Regions from separate parts of the Paenibacillus sp. 19GGS1-52 genome, predicted to be linked through region 4. Evidence: riboswitches for the same ligand, from Rfam matches in the RefSeq annotation. Region 4 holds a riboswitch; each other region holds the start of a gene.
The links. Region 4 has a riboswitch for cobalamin ahead of H1230_RS27815 (S-layer homology domain-containing protein). Riboswitches for the same ligand answer to the same signal wherever they lie in the genome.
Positions count from the first base shown of each region.

Region 1: linked by a shared signal. The riboswitch ahead of H1230_RS30425 (anaerobic ribonucleoside triphosphate reductase) and the one ahead of H1230_RS27815 (S-layer homology domain-containing protein) in region 4 are both predicted to bind cobalamin.
Region 2: linked by a shared signal. The riboswitch ahead of metE (5-methyltetrahydropteroyltriglutamate--homocysteine S-methyltransferase) and the one ahead of H1230_RS27815 (S-layer homology domain-containing protein) in region 4 are both predicted to bind cobalamin.
Region 3: linked by a shared signal. The riboswitch ahead of H1230_RS23795 (energy-coupling factor ABC transporter permease) and the one ahead of H1230_RS27815 (S-layer homology domain-containing protein) in region 4 are both predicted to bind cobalamin.

Region 1 covers NZ_CP059724.1:6,625,913-6,631,259, forward strand. The annotation lists gene H1230_RS30415 (sugar phosphate isomerase/epimerase family protein) at 1-667, opposite strand, end outside; gene H1230_RS30420 (MTH1187 family thiamine-binding protein) at 732-1,040, opposite strand; cobalamin riboswitch at 1,659-1,890, shown strand; gene H1230_RS30425 (anaerobic ribonucleoside triphosphate reductase) at 2,078-4,063, shown strand; gene nrdG (anaerobic ribonucleoside-triphosphate reductase activating protein) at 4,060-4,575, shown strand; gene H1230_RS30435 (ribonucleoside-diphosphate reductase subunit alpha) at 4,631-5,347, shown strand, end outside.
Region 2 covers NZ_CP059724.1:2,173,160-2,178,506, forward strand. The annotation lists gene H1230_RS10180 (Crp/Fnr family transcriptional regulator) at 1-335, shown strand, start outside; gene H1230_RS10185 (YitT family protein) at 650-1,312, shown strand; cobalamin riboswitch at 1,679-1,885, shown strand; gene metE (5-methyltetrahydropteroyltriglutamate--homocysteine S-methyltransferase) at 2,039-4,336, shown strand; gene H1230_RS10195 (DUF4349 domain-containing protein) at 4,810-5,347, shown strand, end outside.
Region 3 covers NZ_CP059724.1:5,116,165-5,121,511, forward strand. The annotation lists gene H1230_RS23780 (energy-coupling factor ABC transporter ATP-binding protein) at 1-849, opposite strand, end outside; gene cbiQ (cobalt ECF transporter T component CbiQ) at 879-1,670, opposite strand; gene H1230_RS23790 (energy-coupling factor ABC transporter substrate-binding protein) at 1,654-1,950, opposite strand; gene H1230_RS23795 (energy-coupling factor ABC transporter permease) at 1,947-2,714, opposite strand; cobalamin riboswitch at 2,953-3,143, opposite strand; gene H1230_RS23800 (aldose epimerase family protein) at 3,293-4,228, opposite strand; gene H1230_RS23805 (IS3 family transposase) at 4,463-5,347, opposite strand, start outside.
Region 4 covers NZ_CP059724.1:6,004,425-6,009,771, forward strand. The annotation lists gene H1230_RS27815 (S-layer homology domain-containing protein) at 1-3,326, opposite strand, end outside; cobalamin riboswitch at 3,500-3,698, opposite strand; gene H1230_RS27820 (GAP1-N2 domain-containing protein) at 3,909-5,347, opposite strand, start outside.

The DNA.
Region 1 (5,347 bases), 620 kb from region 4:
GATCGGCAATTTCGAAGATGCTGTTAAAATCGACTGTGCCCAGTCCCAGATCGGTTTCCTTATGATCGGCTCCGAAATCTTTAATATGGACCAGCGGTACGCGGCCTGCGTAACGGGAGACGTACTCAGCCGGACTGGCTCCGCCCACCTGCACCCAGCCCAAATCGAATTCTGCTATCATATGCTCCGCTGGAATACGTTCCAACCACAGGTCGATAATGGCTTGACCGTTTACCTTTTTAAATTCAAAGTCATGGTTATGATAGCCATATTTCATTCCTGCCGCCCGAACCAGTTCAGAAGCCTTCTCAAAAAAAGGAATCAGCGCAGTCACATCGTCAAGGGTAGGATTCTCTGGCACAGGAGAGCCTGGAGTGATGATATATTGAAGTCCGACCTCTTGGGCATATTCGATTTCCTTGGATAATGCGGATTGCATGTTGTCCAGACTGCTGAAGTCCAGACCCACATGTGCAGAAGGCGCAGCCAGTCCAATCTCATCAAGGGTTTCGCGTAATTCCTTAGCTGACACACCAAAATATCCGGCAAATTCGACCGCTTCGTAGCCCATAGCTGCCACCTTACGCAAGGTGCCTAGAAAGTCCTTTTCGGCTTCGTCCCGCAGAGTGTACATCTGAATACCTACCTGTTGCACTTTTTTAGCCACGCAAGACCACTCCTCTATTGTTAAAAAAGTCTGAATTTCTTCACTTTTAGACTGTGATAGAATACTAGTTCTCCAGCAGCTTGCGCTCCACGGATTCCAGCTTTCCGCGGCTTGTCGAAGTCTTATCACGGCGGTCGTCAATCTTGAGTGAGGTGGAAACACGCTGCGCACCGGCAGTGAAGGGTGACTCGTGCAGCGCTTCTACCGCTGCCAGAATACGCGGAAGCGGTCCCTCGATAATCGTACCCATAGATGTAAGCTCATACGTAATACCTTCTATCGTCTGCAATACACGCTGCATATCGGCAACATAGCTGCTAAGACTGGTACTGCCAGTTCCAATCGGAATAACGGTTACTTCAGCAATAGCCATTAGATAACCTCCCACAAGTTTTATGGAGCATTTGCCACTCTGATTAACTTCGCAATAAAACTAGCTTCGAAAGCATACGCTTAGTTTTGTGAGCTTAACCTTCAGAACTGCTTCGTACAAAACTAGCTTCGAAAGCATACGCATAGTTTTATGGAGCATGTGAACTACTACCTCTATTGTAACAACTCCTAGGCTCACTCACAAATTACGTGACAGCTATCCCGCCCCTCCTCTTCTACTGCAATTGACTCTCACAAATTTCTATAGCTTGTTGGATTTTATCCAACATTGCTGACCTCTGTTACATTCGTTAGAAGTGGCTCCATACGTCTTTTAACTACTTAGGTTATGGTCAAGAACTGAATTATAGTGTTGAGCCCTGTATATTTCACTCTTTGAGATATCCAGTGCCAGGCGCACTGCAATTATGGACTCTTTGTGCCATATTTTCGGACAATTTATGAATCATTTCAGCGGTTCTTGTGGATCAATTGTGGATGACCTGTGGACAGCCTGTGGATCAATTGTGGAGTACTGGAGATGAAGTCGCTTGCGGCGCGGGTTTCCTAAAAAATTGTTTACAAACACTATATATTGGGTTATCTTTATCAAACGACAACAAAATATAGTGAAACAGGTGCTCTGATCCTTGATGAGAATCAGAGCTTAATAGGGAAGTGCGGTGAGAATCCGCTGCGGTCCCGCCACTGTAACCGGATTGTTCTTCGGAGGTTTAGCAAGCCTCTGGGACAGCTTCTACCGGCATTCGCCACTAAGGGACAACACCCCTCGGGAAGGCGCCGGAAGGTACGCCGGAAGCCAGGAAATCTGCCTGTTTCTATCGACACCAACGATCTATACCTGCGAGGAACAGGAATGGTGTCCGCATGCGGCCTACATAATGAAGACCACTGCAAATATCCTTTGTGAGGATATTTACGCTACGCATCCGGGCATTTTCTGCCATCCTCGGCAGGAGATGCCTTTTTATAATGTCAGAAAGTTTTTCTTATATACCGAGGGGAGAGAGCAATATAATGACGCTGTTGGAGAAACGGCTAGGCGGTGCGCAACATGCACAGGAGGTTCTTTTGGAGGAAGTTATTCATTTAGGACGTGACATCATCGACAGCTCGGATTTGGATATGCTGCGTGAGAATGCCAATTTGAACGGGGAGAGCTTCTCCGGTAAAATGAGCAAGTTCGGCAGTGAATATTCCAAGTGGTATGCCCGCAACTTCACTATGCCACCACAATTGGTACAGGCGATTGAAGAGAATGTCGTATATGTGCACGATCTGGATCAATACGCCATTGGAACGACCAACTGCATTTTCATCCCGTTTGAGCGGCTTCTGCGTGAAGGCTTCAATACCGGCAACGGCAGCGTCCGCCCTCCGAACTCCATTATGACGGCTATGTCATTGGTAGCTATTATTTTTCAATCCCAGCAAAATGCCCAATACGGTGGTGTATCCGCCAATAAACTGGATTACGATCTGGCTCCTTATGTAACCAAAACCTTCGCCAAGCTATTCCGCAAGGGTCTCGGCTACTTCGAAGAAGGACAAGCCGGTGAGCATCTTGGTGAAATTGCCATGAGTCGGACCGATCTGGCCGAGCTGTATCCAAGAGCCTTCCGCTATGCGCTGAAGGAAACGGAAAGCGAAACCCTTCAGGCGGCCGAGAGCATGATCCATAACCTGAATACGATGTCCAGCCGCTCTGGCGGGCAAATTCCGTTCACCAGCATTAACTACGGCACCTGTACTTCACTTGAAGGTCAGCTTGTGATCAGCTCTTTGCTGACCGCAACCATGAACGGACTGGGCAGCGGTGAAACACCTGTATTCCCAATCCAAATCTTCAAATGCAAGCAAGGCGTTAATCAGCAGCAGGGCGAGCCCAACTATGAACTGTTTCTCAAAGCAGCGGAATGCTCAGCCCGCAGACTCTATCCTAACTTTGCTAATCTGGACGCTCCTCTCAACATGCAATATTACGATCCAAGCAATCCGGATACTGAATTTGCTACGATGGGCTGCCGCACCCGGGTGCTCGGTGACCGCTTCGGCCGCAACCGCTGCTCCGGCAAAGGCAATTTGTCCTTTAATACATTAAATCTGGTTCGACTCGGATTAGAATATGGCATAGCCACAAATCGCCGTACCGTGGCTGACGAAGCTGGTTTCTACGACGATCTGAATCATTATATGGAGATTGCACTGGAAGGTCTTCTCCACCGTTACCGTATCCAGGCCGCACAAATGGCGAAAGCTTCCGACTTTATGATGCGTGAAGGCGTCTGGGAAGGCGGCGAGCTGCTTGCTCCCGATGACACCGTAGGTGATCTATTGAAGCACGGTAGTCTTTCACTCGGCTTCATCGGCATGGCGGAATCCATGAAAGCCATGTACGGCAAACACCACGGTGAGGACATGGAAGTCCATGCCAAAGCGCTGGCTGTCGTGCGTCATATGCGGGAATTCTGCGACCGGAAGAGCGAAGAACTGAACCTCAATATCACCCTGTTCGCTACACCAGCCGAAGGTTTGTCCGGTAAATTCACTAAAGTTGATCGTAAGGTACTCGGTACTATTACTGGTGTAACCGACCGCGAATATTATACGAACTCGTTCCACATCCCTGTATATTACACACTGGCGGCTGCTCAGAAGATCAGCCTGGAAGCTCCTTTTCATGAGTACTGCAATGCAGGTGCTATTTCTTATGTCGAATTAAACGGAAATGCCCGCAGCAACCCGGCTGCTTTTATCAAAATCATTAAATATGCGCTGGAGCAGCAAGTCAGCTATTTCAGCATTAACCACCCGATCGACCGCTGCTCTGGCTGCGGCTACGAAGGTGTTATCGGCACCAACTGCCCTTCCTGCGGTGTGCATGAGAGCGCGGTACATATCCGCCGTCTACGCCGGGTTACCGGATATTTAACTGGGGATTATCAGACCCGCTTTAATGCCGCCAAGCAAGCTGAGGTGCGCGACAGAGTTAAGCATCTATGAACATTTGCGGCTATTATCCAGAGTCGATTAACGAGGGAGAAGGCCTGCGGGCCGTCCTCTTCCTCAGCGGCTGCCGCCACCGTTGCCCCGGCTGCTTCAATCCGGAGACATGGAATTTCAACTACGGTGAAGTCTTCACTCTAGCGCGTCAAAATGAGATTATTGCGGAGATCGCCGCGAACCCTTTGCTCGATGGCTTAACATTGGCGGGCGGCGACCCTTTCTTTTCAGCGATGGAGGCCGTGGAGTTCATTCATAGACTCCGCGCCACACTGCCAGCTTTCCCGATCTGGATTTACAGCGGCTATACGTACGAAGAAATTACTGCCCTGCCCGATTCACCGGAGTGGACGCTGCTCCTGCAGTGTCAGGTGCTGATTGATGGACGCTTCGTCGAAGAACTGAAGGATACTACTCTGCCCTACCGGGGAAGCACCAACCAACGCATTATTGACGTTCCGGCCAGCATAACTGGTTCGGAGGTCATTCTTTGGCAGCCGTCTGCGCTCTAATAGATCAATTTTTGATATTCATAATTAAGTCCAAATCAGAAAGGATGAACTACCTATGCCACAGCTCGTAGTGAAACCCGATAACCGCCAACTGGCTTTTGATGAGATCCGCCTTTCCGTATACGCCGACCGGGTCTTGTCCGGTCTCGATCACCTAAGCAGAGAAACGCTGCTGCGCGGTGTGCAGTCGAAATTGCGTCGTGAAGAAGTCAGTGGCGAAGACATCAGCAGTGCTTTTACGATGAGTGCGCTAGAGCTGGTAACGAAAGAAGAGCCAGACTGGAAGTTCGTCGCTGCGCGTTCCCTCCTAACTACCCTTTATAAGAAAGCAGCCGTCAACCGGCGCTATAAAGCCTATCCAGAGGAGCCTTATGGTGAGCTGTACCCGCTAATTACCGATCTCGTCAAAAAAGGGATTTACCGCGAAGAATTACTTTCCCACTATACCAAAGAGCAGATTGCTGAATTGGGCAGCTCTATCGACTATACACGCGACCTGCTGTTCGATTATATCGGACTGCTTACGTTGTCTGACCGTTATTTGGCGCATGATTTTGAAGGACGCGTGATGGAGCTTCCGCAGGAACGTTATATGATTATCGCCATGTACCTGATGCACCGCGAGCCGGTAGAGAAACGTATGGATCTGGTAAAAGAAGCCTACTGGGCGATGAGCAACATCTATATGACCGCAGCTACGCCAACCATGTCCAATGCCGGTAAAAAGGTCGCCGGACAGCTGTCCAGCTGCTTCATCGACACGGTGGATGAC
Region 2 (5,347 bases), 3.0 Mb from region 4:
TTTCGCCAAAGGAGGCGCATGGAACAGCGGTTGCGATGATGAAGAGTGAAGTAGAGATAATTTCGGCTGCGGAATGGTATCGACAGCTGCGTGAAGAACCAGGTAAAGCGCTGGAGATAGCGCTCCTCCTTCAGGAGAAGGTGCGCTTCATGCAGACACGGCTTGATCACCTTACAGTTGGGACCCCAGGTGAGCGGATGGAGCTGCTGACCCGCTGGTTTAATGACTATGCTCATGGGACCTCGCTAACAGACCTATTAACACAGGAAGAGATTGGACAATTAATTGGAGTCAGACGTGAAACGGTCAACCGGCTAATGCGCAATTCTGTGTAAAAATGATCACTTTTTATGTAAAAGGGTTTAGAGAAGGCTATCTGCGTGGTATAATGTGCTTAGAACATATTAAATTAGAGAAAGGATCAGGATACCATGTGTCCCCGAAGGACGATTCCCCAAAGGACGATTTGGAAACGTTATGATCTGTCTTATACTTAGCTTCCCTGTAGAAGGTGCGTGTACCGTTAATTGACGAGACCAGCTCTACGAGGGAAGGGAGTATTGTATGCGAAGGAGCAACACCTCCGGTATAACCTGTCGTAGAGGTTGGTGGGACGTCTAGCCGCCATATACGATAAGGGGAGACCTGTATGAGGAACCACAACGGAGTAAGTTATCTGCTCCGATTGACAGTCATTTTGTTTGGAACATTTTTGCTTGCATTTACTTATTACCACATTAATTATCAGAATCATTTGACCGAGGGCGGGTTCGTAGGTTTGTCGCTGCTCGGCAAATATGTATTAGGGGTTTCGCCTTCAATTTCTATTCTTATTCTGGACATTCCAGTACTCTTGGTCGCTATGCTATTCAAAGGGAAAGCGTTCGTCTGCAATACATTTGTGTCTGTAGCAGCCTTTACAATCTTTTATGGACTGATGGAACGTTATTCCGGTTTGGTCATTAATCTGCAGGATAATTTGCCGCTTGCGGCGTTGTTGTCTGGTGTACTTACAGGTTTAGGAGCAGGGTTGGTCCTGCGTGGCGGCGGGGCAAGTGGCGGAGATGATATTTTGTCGCTGCTGATCAGTGAATGGAAAGGTATTAAAGTAGGTACGGTTTTCATCCTGATGGATGTAATCGTTCTGGCGTTATCACTCTTTTATATGCCTCTCAAGGAAACTTTGTATACCGTAATTGCAGTGGTCGTAGCTGGCTATGTTATTACGTTAACTACTTCTTTGGGCAAGCCGAAGCTGGCGAAGATGCCAAAGATTCAGCCAACACTCGGCAAGGCGCAGAATATACGATAATGGAATAGCATAGAGTATTAGCTGCTGTTTCGTGGATATACTAAGAATTAAGGTCAGCCAGAGTTTCTGGTTGACCTTTTTTTGTTGGGATTAGGACTAAGATTTGTTGTACATTATATCTTTTGCTTATAACCTAAATTTAAGGTGGACAAAACTTGGGACAGCACATGCATATCAAAGCCATCGTTTAGAATACCTTCATGGTAGTGATCCAGCTGGGTACGATACTGGGGGTTGTAACTATATTGAGCAGACTTTTCCGGCTTCGGTATAGGTAATTGTTATAGGGCGAACCCCTGCTAATCTATTGCGGAGCGGCTAGAGCTTACAGTATGATGACATCAGATTCAAGACATCGCCAGCAATATTAGATATTTGGAGACAGGTGCTTGCCGGGAATTTAGTATTGCCGGTCAGCTTAAAAGGGAAGTTCGGTGAAACCGACGCGGACCCGCCACTGTAACGGAAGAGTTCTTAGCAACTATAGTCACTGGCAGCTTACGGCTGTCGGGAAGGCTGCTTAAGGATGCTGAGGCCGTTAGCCAGGAGACCTGCCTGTTTCACAGCACTGCTTTTCCTACGGGATATAGGGAGGTGTTAGACGTTAACCATGGGTATATGATGGGCGTCTTTCCCTATGACTTTTTGTAGGGGAAGACGCTCTTTTAGTTGGAATTGATCGAATAAATGGCCCAAATAGAGATGGAGAGAAGGAGTGTTGCGATTATGACGAACAAGGTGAAAGTAAGCAATCTCGGCTATCCGAGAATCGGCAAGAACCGGGAGTGGAAAAAGACACTGGAAGCGTTCTGGTCCGGCAAGACGGATGAAGCCACGTTCCGTTCCGAAATGGCGGGGATACAGCTCCAGCATTTATTGACTCAAAAGGAAGCGGGAATTGAGCTTATTCCGGTCAATGATTTTACCTTCTATGATCATGTATTGGATACGGCGGTTATGTTCGGCATCGTGCCTCCGCGCTATGATTATGATGGTGGCGACATCCCGCTTGAACTTTATTTTGGCATGGCACGTGGCAATGCGAGAGCGACAGCTTGCGAAATGACAAAATGGTTCAATACGAACTATCATTATATAGTTCCAGAGATTGGCCGGCAAACACCGCGCCTGACCGAGAATAAACCGTTGGCCGCCTACCGCTTCGCCCAAGAGCAGGCGGGGATTGAAGGCAAACCTGTAATTGTAGGACTGTATACCTTCTTAAAACTGTCCAAAGGTTTCCCGTCCACTGCAATTGCGGACGTTGCCGAACGTTTTCTTCCTGTGTATGTGCAACTGCTGCAAGAGCTTGAGGCAGAAGGTGTAGCCTGGGTTCAGATCGATGAACCAGCCATAGTTAGCGGGTTAACTAAGGATGACCAAAGCCTGCTGGAGAGCATTTATCAGACCATTGCAGCCGCTGTACCGGGCTTGAATATTATGCTCCAGACCTATTTCGAAGCTGCTGAACCGTTGGAGGTACTGTTTAAGCTTCCGGTGCAAGGTTTAGGTCTCGACTTCGTACACGATGGAGGCGCGAACCTTGAATCCATTCAACGTCTGGGTTGGCCGCAGGATAAATGGCTGGGTGCCGGCATTATTGATGGACGCAACATTTGGCGCTCGGATCTGGATGCCAAGCTGCAGCTTGTGGAGAAACTGGCTGCCCATGTTGCCCTTGACCACATGATTCTACAACCCTCTTCCAGCTTGCTGCATGTGCCGGTAACGGTACAAGGTGAGGATAAGCTGAAGCTGACGGTGAAGAACGCCTTAGCCTTCGCCGAGGAGAAACTGGCCGAGCTAACTTTGATCGGCGCTGCTGTAAGTGGCGGGGAAGCTTCCGCCGCTGCACTTGCCGCTAGTCGCGAAGCGTTGGCTGCTTTCCGCGCCCTTCCGGAACGTGCTCGGCAGGATGTGGCCGACCAAGTCCGCGGACTTGCGTCTCTGCCGGATAACCGCAGTTTACCTTTCGCAGAGCGCGTCAAGGTTCAGCAGCAGAAGTGGCAGCTTCCGGTGCTGCCGACAACAACCATTGGCAGCTTCCCGCAGACAGTGGAGGTACGCCAAGCCCGGCTGAAATGGCGCAAAGGCGTCTGGAATCAGGAGCGCTATGATTTGTTCATCCGCAAACAGATTGAGGAAGCCATCACCTTTCAGGAGGACTTGGGTCTGGATGTACTAGTTCATGGGGAATTCGAACGCACCGACATGGTGGAGTTCTTCGGTGAGAAGCTGGCGGGTTATTTGTTTACACGTAACGGCTGGGTTCAGTCCTACGGCTCCCGTTGTGTTAAACCTCCGGTGATCTACGCTGATATTGCTTTTATTGAACCTATGACCGTAAAAGAAAGCGTGTATGCCCAGTCCCTCACAAAGCTTCCGGTAAAAGGGATGCTCACCGGTCCGGTTACCATTCTGAACTGGTCGTTCGTGCGTGATGACCTGAGCCGCGAAGCAGTAGCGAACCAGATTGCGCTGGCCTTGCGCCATGAAGTTCTGGCGCTGGAGAATGCGGGCATAGAAATGATTCAGGTCGATGAACCAGCCATTCGTGAAGGGCTGCCCTTGAAGGCTGAGGACCGAGAGCATTATCTACATTGGGCGGTGAAGTCGTTCCGCATTGCGACGAACCTTGTCAAGGATACTACGCAGGTACATACCCATATGTGCTATAGCGAATTTAATGATATGATCGATTCGATTTCGGCTATGGATGCCGATGTAATATCGATTGAAACCTCCCGCAGTCATGGGGAGCTGATTGTCAGCTTTGAGGAGCAGGAATATGATAAAGGCATCGGCCTTGGTGTATATGATATTCACAGCCCGCGCGTTCCCGGCGTAGAAGAAATGACTTCGAATATTGACCGCGCCCTGCGGGTGCTAAATCCGGAGCAGTTCTGGATTAATCCGGATTGTGGTCTCAAAACGCGTGGCTGGCAAGAAACTGAAGGTGCACTGCGCAACATGGTGCAGGCTGCAATTATCGCGCGAGAGAAAACAAAAGTCGGTAGCCGCTAAAACAACTGACTACTTGATAATAGTTCTCATTGTTGTTAGAATAAAATAAGAATAGAAGGAACCCTGGATGGTTCCTTCAGCTCATCCTCTTCACACATTCCGTCTTTTGCCATGAGGATTCACCTCCTTTTGCTAGTGAATGGACAGCATCTTTAAATGAATCACCTGTTCAGCAAGGTGGAGCTTGTCCGAACAGAACATTACCCTCATTCATTATGAATGGAGGGTATTTGTCTTGCTTCAGCAAACTTGATCATTGACAGTCTATTTCAAAAAAATACAAAATAAGTATGTGCTATCTCTTATTTCACTGCAACCTTCCATCTTCTGGAAACGTCAAAAGAAAGAGTCTCGGAAAAAAGAGCTGTACTTATAACAGACATTCCGGAGTCGAAGGTAAGAAACCAAAGAAAGTAAGGTTCACACTACACTTCTGGAGGTATGAGTATGCGAAAATGGGGTCTGCACTACTTATGTTTATTTATTCTTGCAATTGCTTTAGCGGGTTGTGGTTCGGGGGCAGCGATCATAATTCAGCAGCTAACACGGCCAGCAACAGTAAGACTGATTCAGGTGAAGCTAAAGCCGTGTCTAATTCGGCAGACGCTGCTGTTGATCAGAATTACACGGAATCGTCGGAGAGTTTAGCATCAACGGCTGCTGCGCCAGCTTCAAAGGGGGCGGCTGTAGAATCTGGTGGGGACCAGAACGCTGTCATTACGCACTCGACGGCTGAGAATGCAGCGGACGGAACGGCTGGATTTACCGGAAATGATGTTGTAGCCGGACTAAATATGAAGCTGATCTACCACGCCAATCTCAACATGGAGGTAGAGAATTACGCTAAAGCGCAAACTGAAGTCCGCAATATGGTCAGTTTGGCAAATGGCTATATTATCGAATTCACAGAAACTAGTGCTGAATATGAACAGGGTGGCACATTTATTCTGAAAGTACCGGCTTCTGGCTTCTCCTCTTTTCTGAGCAATCTGGATAAGGTTGAACATGAGA
Region 3 (5,347 bases), 890 kb from region 4:
CATAGCTTTGAAATCCCCGGCATCACGCGGCGCCGTCCGGCCTGCGGTCAGCCGCTGTGGCAAGCTCTGCCATAAATCAGCCAACAGCGGCAGCTCCAATCCTATAGCCTGCAGCGCCTCCCGCTCAGCGAAGATGTCAGCCGGTGTTCCCGCAGCAAAACACCTTCCTGCCTCTAGCACAATCACCCAATCCGCCCAGCGGTAGGCCAGATTCATATCATGTGTGGCCATCACGATCGTTGTGCCTTGCTGATGAATGGCCTCAAGCGCCTCCAGCAGCAGAGTTTCGGACAATGGGTCCAGATAAGAGGTCGGTTCATCCAGCAAAAGAAGCTCTGGCTCCATCGCCATAACACCTGCGAGAGCCGTGCGTTTCTTTTGGCCCAGACTGAGCTGATGGATGGGCTTATCACTTAAGGAGGTCAGGTCCAGCCGCTCCAATACCTCATGACAGCGCCGTAGAATCGTCTCCTCATCCATTCCGGCATTGCGCAGCCCGAACGATACATCCTCCAGCGGCGTATTTAGAATCAGTTGCTGCTCCGGGTCCTGGAAGACCAGTCCGACACTGCGGCGCAGGGCGGCCAGGTCTTTTTTAGAGTAGGATAATTCTGCTCCTGCCCTGATCACCACGCCACTCTGTGGTCGCAGAATGCCGACAGCCTGCAGAAACATCGTCGATTTACCAGAACCGTTATGGCCGAGTATAGCCGTTCGACAACCTGTAGGAATGGCAATGCTTAAGCCTTGCAGCGCTGGCAGCACCGTATCGGGATATCTATAAACAACTTCCTCAAAAGCCAGACAGTACTCCTTGTGTTCCTTGTGTTCCTTATGTTCTTCGTACATTGGGATCTCCTCAATATTTACTTAAGCTGTCATGTACTCCACATCATCCACAGCTGGGCCAGCAGCAAAGCTGTTATTCCAGCATAGGCCTCGATAACATACCTGCGCGGAACCGATCGTGATACATAAGGTGGCATAGAAATTTCACCGGTAAAGCCTCGGGTCAGGAGTCCCTGTGAGAGTCCGTAATAGCGATGCATGGTTTTGGCGAGCAATCCACCCGCCATACCTGCGAACTCTTTTAGCTGGGCCACGAACCCTCTGTTACCGCCGCGCAGCCGCCGAGCCAGCAGCATTCCATGCGCGGTATCCCCCAGCAGAAACAGAAAACGATACATGATAAGCATGAGTTCCAGCACAATCTGCGGCATCCGCAGCTTACGAAGCACCTGCAGCAACTCGCCAAACGGCGTGGTGAAGATGATAAACAAGAAGCAGGTCATGCAGGCCGCTACTCGTGCGAGCAGCAGGCTTCCACGCAGGATGCCCGCAGTCGTAATATAGAGTGAAACTGAAGATAACGGAAGATGGACGGACATCACAGCTTCTGGAACTGCCTGTTGCCCCATCTCAATTAGTAGGGCAGGCAGACTTATACAGTAAAACAACAGCGCCGAGCCGAGCAGCAGACTGTACGTACGCAACGGAATTCTGGCATAGCCGATACACCACTGGATCATCCAGAGCGAGATTGCCAGCTGTAAAACCGGATGTAGCAGATAGGACAGAATGAACATTACCGCCGCGAATGCGCTTTTCCACATTGGTGATAGGTGTCGGAAAGCGTTCGTATAGGAAAGGGCATCAATTCTTCTGATCATGAGGATTCTGCCGCTCTTGTCTGCCTTTCAACAGACCAATCGTATAGCCGATGACTCCAGCACCTATGGCAGCCTGCAGCGCGAACAGCATACTTTCCGTTTCTGCGGGCAATTCAGTCAGCGGCTTAAACCAAGGCTTATATCCAGGATCAATCTCGCTGATCGCTCCTTCTGCGGCATCATCAGCCCCACCGAAATCACCGTTCACAAATAGCAGAGGAAGCACGACCAGCAGGATAACCACCAGCAGCATTAATCCGTTTCTCCATCTGGCAGTCATTCAAATCCCCTTCCTTTCGTTTCGCGTTTGAGTAGTGACAGCTCATTAGGACTATAGGATCTTAACCAATTCCAGAGCAGCACGGTCAGCAGTCCTTCACTAATCGCCAGCGGAATCTGGGTCACCGCAAAAATACTGCCAAACTTCAGAAAGGATGCAAGCACTCCGCCCTCTGCTGCTGGAAAAGCCACCGCGAGCTGAAAGGAAGTCACGACATAAGTCATGAGATCAGCGATAAAGGCTGCAGCAAATACCGCCAGCTTCTCACGGGGCGTCAGCTTCATCACCAGCTTATAAACTGCATATCCGGCAAAAGGACCTGCCACTGCCATCGAGAAGGCGTTCGCTCCAAGTGTCGTAATCCCGCCGTGTGCCAGCAGCAGTGCTTGAAACAGCAATACAATCGAGCCAATCACGCTCATGGGCAGGGGTCCAAGCATCACTGCACCTAGTCCTGTCCCTGTAGGATGGGAGCTGCTTCCGGTTACAGAAGGCAGCTTCATCGCTGACAATACAAAGGTGAATGCCCCCGCCAGACCCAGCAGCAGCTTCAACTCCGGGTTGTCCCTGGTCATTTTCTTGAGCTTCAGAATACCGCAGACAAAGAAGGGTACAAAAGCCAGCCACCAGAATACGGCCCAGCCTATAGGCAGAAATCCTTCCATAATGTGCATTGCCTGCGCTGTTCCCGGTTCATTGAACAGTAAATAAAGCGTAAATCCAGCCACCATCGCCGTGAATTTCCATAGGCTGCGTGGTTTCATACGTTTGCCTCCCTGATTTTTTATTTTGCAAAACAGAAAGCAAAAAAAACTCCCGCCCGTAGGGGTGGGAGTAGTATGTACGTCATCAGATATGAAAGAGAACGCCATCACGCGCGCAGCAGCAGACCTGTCGCCTCATAAGCAGCAGAACTGAAAGGATCAGTCTTTTGCAGGAGTCATTAAAGTCTGCTCATGTCTCATTCACTAATTCGTACACCGCTCCTATCCGCGTAGAGTCGTGGTGTGCGGAAACAAGGTAGGTCTCCTGGCTTCGGCTGATAACGCCAACTCTTCGTCTTCCCCGGTAATCTCCGAGTGACCTATTGAAGAGTGACTCACCTATACAGTGGCGGGACCGCTCGGGAGTTGCACCCGATTCCCTATTATCCCTTGACCTAAACCAAGGGCACCTTGTTTCATCGCTAATTTATCCTGTACAGCATAGCGGAGTTGGGATACGGTGTCTGTGATAAAAGTGGAAGCGGACGTTATGAATTCTCTCGGGTACCCCTGCTGCGATTCATGAAGAGCCAATTGATCATTCCAAGTTCCCGCTTGTTGTAACAGTGGCACTTAGCCTAGGTTATATTCAGTTCAAGAAACCAGCGGTATATCCCCTGGCCCTCGACGACGGCTGCTTCGTTTCGCGGAATAGCCTGCTCGAGACTGTCCATTCTGCCGGTTGCCGGTTCAAGCGCAACATGATAGTTTCCGCCATAGCCGCCATAATTGGCCCATACCGCAAGATAAGGAACCTGCTCTGCCGGAAAAGTGAACCGCAAGGCTTCACCCGTCACGGGATCACTAATCCCGGCGAATCCATCACCAAGCTTGTCCGAGAAATAGTATTTCTCGGCGAACTTGCCCGCCGCTGGCTCTAGGGTACTCAGGTCAACCACTCCGGCAGCAGTTTGGACAAAAGGCCAGGAACGTTTGTCCTGAGAGACTCCTAGTCGTTCGCCTTCTGAATACGCTATTTCTATTTCTTTTAATTCTTTAGGCACGTGCAGTTGCATCCCTGCATGGATCTGCAATAATGGGTGCGCTGCCCATAGAAAGGAAAAAGGGGCATTCGATGTATTCGTTACCGTATAGTCGATACGGATTGTGCCTTCCACCGTAGAGGAATACACCTTCTCCAATAAATAAGGAAATTGTACCCCTTCCACACGGCAATGCAAAGTTGCCCCTGTACAATAAGGCTCCCAGCCAAGGGACCAAACCTCTCCATGGTCAGGAATAGCTCTGTCCTGCCAAGGCTCCTGCGGATAGGTGCAGGCATCAATACAAGGAAACATCTCATCCCAGCCACTCTCGTCCCCTGCTGCGAAGGAGGAACCATACCCTCCGTTCCCAAGCGGCTTCTCACTGCGCCATAACCATTCTCGGCCAGTCTTGCGGTTGCGCAGTGAGATCATCTTACTGCCAAGCTCCGGAATAATGCCTATGGATATCAGTTCTGTTTCACCAATCCAAGTCGCATACCCTTCCATTTCAGCCTTGCGCCATTTCATCAGGATACCCCTCTCTCAAAAATATAGATCACTATCCCTATCATCACTATCCTTATACTAACTCCTAATACCGGATCAACCCATTGACGAAATGCGGATGATGATGGACGATATTAGGATTTCAGGATCGAAAGCACCTTAGCACAGTATGCAAAAAAAGGGTTAAGCAGCTTAAACTCACTGTAATCTGGACCCTTAGTCAAGGACACTTGAAAAAAGAGTGGTTTAGAACCATTAGGAAACTAACAATAGGTGATTCCTGTATTGAACAGGGGTCATCTTTTTTAAACCCCATTGATATCTGTGGTGGTTGTAATAACGGATATAGCGATCAATTTCAAACTGTAGCTCTTGTAAAGATCGGCAACTGCGGTGATCCACATGATCTTTTAAATGGCCGAAGAATGATTCTTGAGGGGCATTGTCCCAACAATTCCCACGCCTGGACATCGACTGACCTATCCCATACTTCTTCAGCAGTGCTTGGTAGGTTGGACTCGTGTAATGGCTGCCTTGATCGGAGTGGATGAAGACATCTTTGTGTAACTTCACACGTTTTTGTTTCATGAGAGCGTCAATCGTGTCCGTGGCAATATCTAATGTGAGCCGGTTAGATACGTTGTAAGAGAGGATCTCGCCCGTCGAGGCATCTAGCAGGGTCGATAAATACGCGATCTCCGAGCGACCATGCGGGAGATAGGTGATGTCGGTAAGCAACCCCAGACCCGGAATACCCTTTTTAAAATCCCTTTGCAGACGGTTTGGAAGGGTCCGATGTTCCTTCGTAGCCTTCGCCATACGCTTATAGGGGTTAGGTTTTCTATGCGGGCATACGATGTTGAATTTCTTCATAAGCCTGCGGATTTTCTTCAGGTTATAAAGGATGCCAAACTCGTTCTCTAGAACCATCTTGATAGAGCGCGAGCCCTTCTTGTATCCTCTTCGGTGGAAAGCCTTCTTGATGTAGTCTCCCGCTTTAGCATCTGAACGAGTTCGCTCCAAGCGTGTATCTGCGGAACCTAAGTAGCTATAGTATCCCGAACGAGAAACGTTAAGCAACTTGCAAATGTAGCCTGTCATACGTCCTAGACCTTGATCCACAGCGTTCTTAATGAGTTC
Region 4 (5,347 bases):
ACCGCCAAGGCGAGTCGCTCATAATCAGTTACCTTGCGGAATTCGCCTTTGTTCGCGATTAACTGCTCTTTCACTCCATTTAAAAAGCTGGATGGCACCCCATTGCCGGATCGCGCCAGGCCAAGGGCCTGCCAAGCACTAATCTCTCCGGCTGCTGTAATATTCTTCGCCATAGCGGCGATATCGCTCTTCAGCTGTTCCTGCTGCGGTTCCCATTTACTGCGGTCAATGACTGCATACGAAGTGAAATGACTAACCTTGCCTGTGATGACTCCAGTCTTGACATCCAGACTGGATGGAACAGGAATCCATTGATTAGTCGTCTTGTTGAGCCAAGCCACAACCAGATTGCCCGGGAAATTTGTGGTTACCGGGATCGTAATTGCTAAGTCCACGGGCTTGGTGAATTTAGTGCCATCAGGAGTGAATTCGTACAAACCGGATACCAGTTCACTGAGGTTTGAGCTCTGCTCCTGTACTGTGATCTTGACTGGACCCGAGACCGCTCCAGCCGGGATCTGCAATTGCACTTCACGAGTACTATCCGTAAGCGTAGCCGCTGCACCTGCTGTAACCTCCTGTGTGACGGATACTTTATTGGCCGCCAAGTTTGTGCTAAGTACCGCCGCTTGCGCAGCTGTCATTTTGGCGCTCAAATTAGTAACAGCTGTTGTCTCTCCCACTTGATTAAGCGGCAGCGTGTTGTCTACAGTGATGCTTACTGCGGCCCCAGCGCCGGAAGCACCCGTTCCTGCCGAACCATCCGCTGGTTGGCCCAAATCAGCTCCAGCATTAGTGGTATAACGCCAAGCTAACGTATCGCCATTCCCCAGAAAATATGCCCCTGCACTAACATTCTGATATACCCCGTTGACCGAATACATCCAGCCACTTAATGGCCCGCGGTCATATTCTGCCAAGCCGTCAATGGCTTTCACATACAAACTTGATCCGCTGCCATAAGTAGTGACCTTGCTGCCCAATTGGCGGACTAGCAGGCTGTATGGCGTATCTCCAGTGTTCAAAGCGACCTTCGTGCTGGAAAGAATCGTTCCACGTGCACTGTCCCCGATTACGGAGATTGTCGCAGAGGGCGAAGAAACAACCAGTGACTGTGTATAACGAGCCACCTTCGGTGTATGATCTGCCACATAACCAGTAACCGCTATAGTATAAGTATCTGCCGACAGTCCTCCAGCAAAAGAGACCATGCCTTGAGCATTCGTCGTTTCGGTCTTGCCGCCGATGGATACCTGCACGTTAGCTGCTGGTGAAATCACCGGGTCCGAGGTATAAGTAGTCTTATTCCACACCCATTCCTTTTGGGTAACTGTTACTGTAAACGCCTCTCCCCGCAGGGGTTGCGCTGGGGAAACGGCCACAGCATTGACCACTTGTGTTGTGCTTCCTGCATAATAGACAAGCACATGGTCTGATTGCTGCAGCTCAAAAGCATCCATCCCTACACTTGGGTAGATCCATTCACCGTTACGTGAGACTACAAAGCTCCACCATCCATCGTAAGTTCCACTCGCAATTCCATTAATCCCTGATACATAGCTTCCATATGAAGATTTGGTAATATCTATTGGAATATGATTTGATGTTGTAAGCTGCTGTAAAGCTTCAAGTGCATTGGCAGCTTGTAAGGTTCCCGCAGCGATAGGACCTTGGGGTCCTTCGACAGACAGCGAGGCTGTTACATTCTGAGGCACCACCTGCAAGGCTTGCGTATACTTCGCTACTGATGGCAGTTTCCCCGGCGAGGGTAGCTCCCCCGGCTTGTAGTCGGTTATAGTCAGCGTGTAATCACCAGCTGGAACACCGGCTGCAAACTCTGCTACTCCGTAAGTATCTGTAGAAACCGTTTGGGTTCCAATCTGAACCTCCACATCATTAGCCAGTGCCGTTACAGGATCTGATGTAGATGTCTTGCTGTTCCAGACCCATGTTTTCTTAGTCACAGTAACCTTAAAAGGTGTTCCTTCTTTAGGCTGTTCCTGAGAGAATGTAACGGAATTAACTAGTTGAGTATCGCTTCCCCCATAATAAATCAGCACCTTGTCTGAAGCTTTAAGAACAAAGCCACTCATGCCTACATCCGGAGAGATCCACTGGCCGTCACGGGAGACAGCATACATCCAGCCATCCCAACCGCCATAACTTCCAGCCACAACTTTTCCAATCCCCTTGACATAATTGCCTGAAGCGATTACTAACGGGAGACTTTTCTGTACTGCCAGCTTCTGCAAAGCTTCAAATACATTCCCTGCATACGCACTTCCCTGGGCCAATGTACTCTCAGGGCCTTCAATAGTAAGCGGAACATAAACCAATGGGTTCTGTACTGCTGGATTAGAGAAATCGTATAATTTACCGTTGCCACCTTTAGTGAACAGGTTATAGGCAACCAGCGCCTGCAGCCCTTGCTGGGTAGCAAACACGTCAGAGCTGCTGTTCTGACTATGAGCAAAGCTGCCATCTGCGAGGTGGAAGCTTAACAATTTCCCGACGAGCTCTATATTATTCTTGGTGAAATCTGCACCAGCAGGGTCTATTCCAAAAGAAGACAGACCTATGATCGCTTGTGAGACACTCTCGCTGCTAATCCCAAAGCCGCCATTGCCATCCTGTGCAGCGGATAACCAAGCTACTGCCCGTTGTCCCGCTGAATTGGCCGCTGAATTATCTTTATGAGCTGCCAATGCAGTCAAGACCATCGCCGTCATATCGACATCGCTAGCTCCCGTGTTTAAGGTAAAACCGCCATCTGCATTCTGTTTGGACAGAATTTCGGTGAGCAGCTTATCCGCTGTCCATAACGCATCACCAGGAACGGTATACTGACCTGAATCCAAGGCCAGCAGTGCATAGACTGGATTATTGAGCGTCTGACCGCTCATCTTATCATTGTTATAAATCTTCTTAATCAGATTGTAACCCAGCTCAGTATAATGGGCAGGATCGGCACCCATTGCTTTTGCAGCAAGTACAATCCGGGCGTAATCCGTAACATTCGAGAAATTCCCCTGAGCGGTCATCACTTGATTCTCAAGCGAGTGAACATAGCTATCTGGTACTTTATAGCCAGCTTGGGCCAGACCAATAGCTTGCCATTCCGACTCTACTCCACTATTCAAAATAAACTCGGCGGCCGCGTATGTTGCCTCAGTCACACTAGTCACGCCAGTCCCTTCCTGTACAGCGGACTGCTGTGCCTCAGCATAGACCTGTCCAGCCGGAACAAGTGATGTACCTAGAATCGAAATGACGAGCAATAAGGCCAGACCAAGCGTAAACAGCTTGGAGGAGAAAATATTCTTCATAGTTAACCTCTTTCTGTGAATGAATTGGGTATTATAAATTCTTATAACGCAACATAAAAACCGCCCTAAAAGGGCGGTCCGGGAAGAATACATATATTGAGGTCTGCGGTGCATAAAGCTCCAGTGACACTACCAATCTACATATGTTCCACATTCTCACCCCTCGAAGAATAGAAACGTTCACGAAAAAGGCAGGTCTCCTGACTTATGCATCCATCGCATCTCTTCACCTTCCCATCCTAGTTCTAGGACAGTGGCCTATGAAAGAGCTGCTCTGCATTTACAGTGGCGGGACCGCGCCGGATTTGCACCGGACTTCCCTTTTAAGCAGGCTCTTCTGACAGAACCTGCACCTTTTTCAAAATTAATATTTAATTTTAATGTTCAAAAAATAGTTCTAATTCATTGTAAGGTGTTTAGAATATATTCACAAGGATTTATATTATTCAATTCTTATATTTGGAAGAAGTCTACAAGGGACATGACAGAGGCAATCGTAAACTGATGCAGATAAAAACTCCTGAATCCGCGCAGACCTTTACCTCTCGGTAGAAGTCCTGCACAGTTCAGGAGTTTTCGATTTTATTCTGCTGTTACCTCCGGGCTTGCGGTAGCTGAGGGCACAGCACTTGGATCAGCACTTGGACTATTACTTGGATCAGACAAATCAGGGGTTGATGCTGAGCCTGGGTCTGGCTGCAAGGTCAGCGAGTAATTCCCGGCTTTAAGCACACTGCCCTCCACTAATACTATTCCTGGTTCTAGTGTGGCATCAACCTGGAGTGAGACAGCCTGTCCCGTATCGGGCGAAGTCGTCTTCTCGGAGCCACTCACAGCAGTAGCAGAGGCTGAACTGTTGCTGCCTGCAGTATTCGCGGACGTAGCCGCGGCCTTATCTTTTGCTGCTGTATCAACCGTGTTGCCTCCGTTCGTCGCGTTCGCAGCCGCAGCCGCATCATTCGTCGCGGTTCCTCCAGTAGCGGCGTTGTCCTGATCCGCTGTTCCTGGCGTTCCCGAAGCTGGAACCGGACAGGTACTTTTGGTAGAGATCACTTTGTAGGTGTCCGTAATCTTCCCAGCGGAGTTGACCAAACCAATCTCCGTTGGCTTGAACTGGAGACATTCGTCAGCTTTGGCGAAGGTGAACACCAGCACACTGCCTGCCTCCACATCACTATTGCTCTTCAGATACACTGAAGCAGGGGGAAGCTGACTTACGGCCGTTTGAGCGGGAGTTGGCGAAGGGCTTGTCTCCGGCAAGGCGGTGCCTGCCCCCTCTGGACGCAGCATACTAATGATAATAATAGCGATAATCACCACGACTCCCAGAAGGGAGCCGGAGATCAGGAGTTGAAATCGGCTGCGGCTGATCCACCTCGCCAGTGACGAAGCCAGCTGGGAGCGGGCTTCATTATAGACATTTTGCAGGGCAGGGCCTGCCGCGGAAACATAGCTTTTGCGGAAATCACGGTTCTTGAAGGCTTCGCGATCATGCTTCTGGAAATATTTCAGGATCGCCCGCCGATAACCCGGATGAAGCTTCTTATTCGAGATGGAGAACAAAGAATTCCCTTGCGACCAGGCCAGAAACCGATAAACGTCCTCTTTATCCGCTCCGGTTTTGCGATTAACCAGCTTCAGCAGCTCATCATAATCGAGCGGTCCGCCCTCGCGGTCACTGCTGTGGTAGAAAGCCAGCGGAAGCCGATCGAACGGCTCCAGCGTCCGTGCCTCCTGCAGCCAGCGTCTGCCCAACAGCTGCACATCATCCAATTCCTTCGGCGACAGCTTATTGAAAATAGCCTCGTTCGGCTTCTCCTCCCCAAACCAGCGATAAGCGGCTCGCAGCGCATTGGCTTTTTGCTTAGTGATAAGATCAAGCGGCGGCTGCCAAACCATCCCCTCCCGGGGATCGCGTAAAAAAGCAATTTCCAACAACTGCTCCTGCGACATCTCAGAGAGCGACAAGCGGTTTAGCAAGAAGCGGTCCGCCACCGCCGTAAGCTCCTGCAACAGCGATA